DNA from 2 places in the Rhizobium sp. WSM409 genome. Region 2 is predicted to be linked to the other one. Evidence: predicted binding sites of a transcription regulator. Region 2 holds the regulator's gene; the other holds the start of a gene.

Region 1 (3,094 bases), 710 kb from region 2:
CCTGTTTTCATCGCCTGCAGGCGGATGATGCCGGCCTCGTCGGGGGCCTGCTTTTCCGCCGCGAGGTCGAGCGCCTGGCCGCCGGCCATGCCGCCGAGACCGGCTGCGCGGGCAAGGGCCAGCACCAGCGATGCCTTGCTCGTATCGGCAAGGGTCGTTTCTGGCGCGGCGATGATGTCGAAGGCATAGGTCAGCAGGCTGTCGCCGGCGAGGATCGCCGTCGCCTCGTCGAACTTGATGTGTACCGTCGGTTTGCCGCGGCGCAGGTCGTCATCGTCCATGGCCGGCAGGTCGTCATGCACGAGGGAATAGCAGTGAACGCATTCGAGGGCGGCGCCGACGCGAAGCGCCGCCTCTGCGTCGCCGCCGAGAAGGGCTGCACTTTCGACGACGAGAAACGGGCGCAGCCGCTTGCCGCCATTCAGCACGGCATAATGCATGGCATCGCGCAGCGTCTCGGGCCTGGCGATTTCATCGGAAAGGGCACTCGGTGAAAGCAATGCGTCGAGCAGCGCCTCGATGTCGCGGGCGTTGTTCTTCAGCCTCGTCTCGAAAGTGTCCCGGTTCGCGTCCATGGGCGCTGTTTGGCATGAGCGCCCCCGGGCTTGCAACGGAATTGTCGATGGCGGCAGCAAGATTCGCCGCGCACTCTGGCATAAGCTCTGCACAGGCGTTATGAGAACGACAGGAGCGAAATCGGACTGGGGACATTGGATATAGCGCCGGAGAGAGAGGACAGCGTCGACATGCCGGCTCGTCGGCGATGGTTCGGAGACGGGCGTGTGTTGAAACGCATTGTTCTTGCCGTGCTGGTCTTGCTGATTCTTCCCTATGCGCTGATCTTTTTCTATCTGCTGCCTTTCATTCATCCCGTCTCGACGCTGATGCTGCGCGATCTCGTGCTGCTGCGGGGTTACGACAGGCAATGGGTGTCGCTTGATAAGATTGCCCCGGTTGTGGTGCAGTCGGTGATGATGTCAGAGGACGGGCAATATTGCTTTCACGGCGGTGTCGACTGGGCGGAAATGCGCATGCTGGTCGAGGATACGCTGAAAGGTCAGGCAACACGGGGCGGTAGCACCATCCCGATGCAGACGGCGAAAAACCTCTTCCTCTGGAACGGCCGCTCCTTCGTGCGCAAGGCGCTGGAACTTCCGCTCGCGGTGAGCACGGATTTCGTCCTGTCGAAACGACGGCTGATGGAAATCTATCTCAATATCGCCGAATGGGGTCCCGGCATTTACGGTATCGAGGCGGCGGCCCAGCATCATTTCAAGGTGCCGGCCTCGAAGCTGACGCGGCGCCAGGCATCGCTGCTTGCCGTCTCGCTGCCGAACCCCATCGACCGCAATGCCGGCAAGCCCGGACGAGGTCTTCGCCGGCTCGCCGGCGTGATCGAGAGACGCGCACAAGGTTCGGGCGATTACATCCGGTGCATCTATGATTGAGATCAGAACTTATCGCTAGAACAGGATGTCGTCCGAAAACCGCTCACACTTTTCGGTATCGTGCTCGAGACGTGGCAAGTGTCATCTGACATTCTTGGTTCTGCCATATGGGCGAATGCAGTCCAACCAGAGCCCCCGAGTCGCCCATGACCATCACGACATTTTCGCCCGAGCTTCTCTTTTATTCGAAGAGGCACAATCCAACCCCGCCCGCCCATCTCGGCAGCCGTTATCGCAAGGTCGGCGGCTTTCTGCCGGAAGCCGGCAACACCATCGTTTGCCATATCGAGAAGGGTTCGCAAACGCAGGCGGTGCTGATCGAGGCGCGTGAGAAATATCTGGCGATGCCCGAAGCCCCGCAGTTCCTCTTCACGCCGATATCAAGCATTCACATGACACTTTTCGAAGGTGTCATCGAGACCAGGCGCCGCCAGGATTGCTGGCCGGGCGATCTGCCTCTCGATACGCCGATCGACGACATGATAGCGCTGATGGCGGCCCGGCTCGAAGGTTTCTCGATGGCCGATCCCTTCAAGGTCGCCATCGTCGAAGCTCGCCCGTCGGGCCTGCTCGTCGACGGGGCGACGGAGAGAGACCGCAAGGTCATGCGAGCCTGGCGCAATGCGCTGGCCGAGCTTCTGGGCTATCGCCAGCCGAACCATGAGGACTATAAGTTCCACATGACCTTCGCCTATGCGATCGAACGGTTGGAAGACGAAGCCTTGCCGCGCTGGCAGGCAATGCTCGACAACGTCGCCGACGATGTCCGCCGCAAGGCCCCTGTTTTCGAGCTGACCCCGCCGGCATTCTGCGCGTTCGAGGACATGAACCATTTCCACGAATTGTTGATCTTCGATTTCGAAGCCTGAACCGGAGAGGCCCATGGATAGACCGACGCTCTACATCGCCAACAAGAACTATTCCTCCTGGTCGTTCCGGTCGTGGATGGCGCTGACGGGCGCCGGCGTCGATTTCGAGGAGGTTCTGATCCCCTTCGACTATCCTGGTGGCAATCGCGATATCAAGGCGGTCTCACCGACCGGGCGAGTACCACTTCTGCAGCATGGTGCATTGAAGATCTGGGAATCGCTGGCGATCATCGAATATGTCGCCGAGCTTTATCCGGACGCCGCCCTTCTGCCGAGGGATCGCGCCGAGCGAGCGCTCGCCCGTTCGGTTTCGATGGAAATGCTTTCGGGCTTCCGGGCGCTGCGCGGTGCCTGCCCGATGAATATCCGCCGGCCGAAGGGCAAGATCGCGTTGCCGGAGGGTGTCGACGCCGATATCAGCCGCATCGAGACGATCTGGCGCGACCTCCTGCAGCAATCCGGCGGACCGTTTCTGTTTGGCGCGTTCAGCGGGGCGGATGCGATGTTTGCGCCTGTCGTCAACCGGTTCGAAATCTATGATCTCGTCAGCCAGAACGATACGCTGGCCTATATGGAGACCATGAAGGCGCATCCGGCCTGGCGGAAATGGGAAGAGGCGGCTCGAGCCGAGCCTTGGATCGTGCCGGAAGACGAAGTCTGAGCCTGGAATCATCGGCTTTGCAAAAAATACGCATGGGGACTGGTCAAGGTCACCCCTTGCATGTATAAGCGCGCCAAATTCCGAAATCGCGACATGTCCGTTTCGGCCGCCGGTGT
Region 2 (3,094 bases):
GCCCGGAAGTCATCCTGATGGACGAGCCCTGCTCGGCGCTCGACCCGATCGCCACCGCCAAGGTCGAGGAGCTGATCCACGAGCTGCGCGAGAACTACACGATCGTCATCGTCACCCATTCCATGCAGCAGGCCGCGCGTGTTTCGCAGCGCACCGCCATGTTCCACCTCGGCAATCTCGTCGAGGAGAACGACACCGACAAGATGTTCACCAATCCCGACGATCCGCGCACCCAGGACTATATCATGGGTCGCTTCGGCTGATTTTGGCGTCACCAAGCCTTTCCGTTATTCGAGGATAAAGCCCCATGGCATCGACACATATTTATTCTGCCTATGATGATGATCTGAAGTTCCTGTCCAGGCGGATTTCCGAAATGGGCGGCCTGGCCGAGCAGATGGTCGCCGAAGCCGTACGGGCGCTCGTCAACGGCGATACCGCGCTGGCGCAGAAGGTCATCTCCGACGATGTGATCCTCGATCACGCCGAACGCGAAATCGGCGACAAGGCGATCGTCACCATCGCCCGCCGCCAGCCGATGGCCGCGGACCTGCGCGAAATCATGGGTTCGATCCGCATCGCCGCCGATCTCGAACGCGTCGGCGACCTCGGCAAGAACACTGCCAAGCGCGTCATCGCCGTCCAAAGCACCGGCGTTCCCCGCAAGCTCGCCCGCGGCCTCGAGCATCTGTCCGAGCTGGCGCTCGTCCAGCTCAAGGAAGTGCTCGACGTCTACACCAATCGTTCCGCCGACAAGGCGAATGCGATCCGCGAACGCGACAACGAGATCGACGCGATGTACACCTCGCTGTTCCGCGAGCTCCTGACCTACATGATGGAAGATCCGCGCAACATCACCAGCTGCACGCATCTTCTCTTCTGCGCCAAGAACATCGAGCGCATCGGCGACCACGCCACCAACATCGCCGAGACGATCTATTACATGACGACAGGCGCGCAGCCGGAAGGCGATCGGCCGAAGGACGACAGCGCCAACACCGTCGGCGCGGTCACCGAATAACTGCCCACACCCCGCCGCTTGCGTGCGCGCCCGTCCGGGCGCGCAAAGAGGTCGCAGCCAATTTTTAAATTTGCGCAGGATGCATTGCTTAAATCACCCTGGTTTAAGGATCATGCGCGAGGAGACCGACACGCATGATCCCGAGAGTTGCAGTTGTTGAAGACGAGGAAGCCCTCAGCGTGCTTCTTCGCTACAATCTCGAAGCGGAAGGCTTCGAGGTCGATACCATCCTTCGTGGCGACGAAGCCGAAATGCGGCTTCAGGAGCGCACGCCCGATCTTCTCATCCTTGATTGGATGCTGCCCGGCGTCTCCGGCATCGAGCTCTGCCGGCGCCTGCGCATGCGGCCGGAGACCGAGCGTCTGCCGATCATCATGCTGACGGCGCGCGGCGAAGAGAGCGAGCGTGTCCGCGGATTGTCGACGGGCGCCGACGATTATGTCGTCAAGCCCTTTTCGACCCCCGAACTCGTTGCCCGCGTCAAGGCGATGCTGCGTCGCGCCCGTCCCGAGGTGCTGTCGACGGTGCTGAAATGCGGTGACATCGAGCTCGACCGTGAGACCCATCGCGTCCATCGCAAGACCCGCGAAGTCCGCCTCGGCCCCACCGAATTCCGCCTGCTGGAATTCCTGATGTCGTCGCCGGGCCGGGTCTTCTCCCGCTCACAGCTGTTGGATGGTGTCTGGGGCCACGATATCTATGTCGACGAGCGCACCGTCGACGTCCATGTCGGCCGCCTGCGCAAGGCGCTGAATTTCTCCAACATGCAGGACGTCATCCGCACCGTCCGCGGCGCCGGTTATTCGATGGAAGCCTGAGGGCTTTCATCTGAGCCTGCTGAGCCCTGGCAAAACCCGCGACGTCATCCTCGGCCTTGTGCCGAGGATCTGCGCACGCCAAATGAAGTATTTGAAAATAAAGTTTTTTCCCTCAAGTAGTTGAGGTGATCAGATGCTCGGCACAAGGCCGAGCATGACGGAGGGAAACCTGAGCTTCCATCCGCGCATAAAAAAACGGGCCACTCGGCCCGTTTTCTGCATTCTAACGATGGTCAGCCCGTTCAGCTGGCCCGCGCCGCTGCCCGGCGGCGTTCATTCACCGGCTGGTAGGCAAGCTTCTGGTGATAACCGCAATAGGGCGAATTGTCGGGGGACTCGCAGCCGCAGAAATGGAAGTCATCCTTCAGCGGATCGCCGACCGGCCACTTGCAGGTGCGTTCGGTCAGTTCCGTCAGGCCGAGGCGGCGGGAAATCGGCACCACCACATTGCCTCTCGGCACGTATTCCATTTCCTCGATCGTTTCGATCTCGATCTCTTCCTTCAGCATCGTCGCGCCCTGCTGGCGGGTGACGGTGCGGGTGGTGATGCGAGAGGCGAAGTTCGGCGCGCGCGGCGCCGATGTATTGCGCTTCGGCGTTCGCGCCGCGGTGTTGGTGCCGCCGGCCTTGGCACGGCCGGGAAGGCACAGCCGGTGCACTTTACCGATGACCGCGTTTCGGCTGACACCGCCAAGTTGTGCCGCGATCTGGCTCGCGCTCAGTCCTTCGGCCCAAAGCTTCTTGAGTTTCTCGACCCGCTCGTCTGTCCAGTTCATGCCCTGTCTCCACCTTTTGCGTTGGTGATGGCAGAATCCCTCACCGTTGTCCCGGGAGCTCCGAAACAAGAAACGCTTGATCAATTTTGGTGACTAGTTCCGCCGCATGCAGTCTAGTAATTGATCTTTAACCTAGTGTGAGCCTGACTCCGTGACAAGAGTCGCATGAATCCGGATGAATCGAATTCGTAGTTTTCCCCAACTTGCTGTCCCTGCGTGGCATTTCTGCAATAATGCCTGTTGAAGACTGAAAATGCCGCTGTACACCTGTGCTGCATACGCTAAGGGCGCCGTTTTGTTGACATTGCAGCGCGAAAAGGAAATAGTGCCACTCGCCGCCGCAAGGCGGCATTTTTGATTTTTCGGGCCTGGTTTCCTTAGCCGGAGTCATTGCCCGGCAACTTTGATGGAGATCGCGCCATGGCTGAAGCCGCGCCGCTTTATGACACCTATTCTCGTGCCCCGCTGCGGTTCGAGCG

Evidence for each region. Region 2 encodes PhoB, which activates phosphate uptake and scavenging genes when phosphate is short. Its sites were predicted from a motif close to TGTCATNNANCTGTCAT; they were not measured.
Region 1: AC25BC_RS21040 (DUF1868 domain-containing protein) is a predicted target of PhoB. The motif match lies at 1,528-1,544, and genes of this name have one in related genera.

The regions. Positions count from the first base shown of each region.
Region 1 is NZ_CM172794.1:4,277,411-4,280,504, reverse strand. It holds gene AC25BC_RS21050 (polyprenyl synthetase family protein) at 1-575, opposite strand, end outside; gene mtgA (monofunctional biosynthetic peptidoglycan transglycosylase) at 711-1,448, shown strand; gene AC25BC_RS21040 (DUF1868 domain-containing protein) at 1,595-2,317, shown strand; gene AC25BC_RS21035 (glutathione S-transferase family protein) at 2,331-2,978, shown strand.
Region 2 is NZ_CM172794.1:184,760-187,853, forward strand. It holds gene pstB (phosphate ABC transporter ATP-binding protein PstB) at 1-263, shown strand, start outside; gene phoU (phosphate signaling complex protein PhoU) at 308-1,021, shown strand; gene phoB (phosphate regulon transcriptional regulator PhoB) at 1,156-1,839, shown strand; gene AC25BC_RS00940 (GcrA family cell cycle regulator) at 2,082-2,615, opposite strand; gene AC25BC_RS00945 (aspartate aminotransferase family protein) at 3,036-3,094, shown strand, end outside.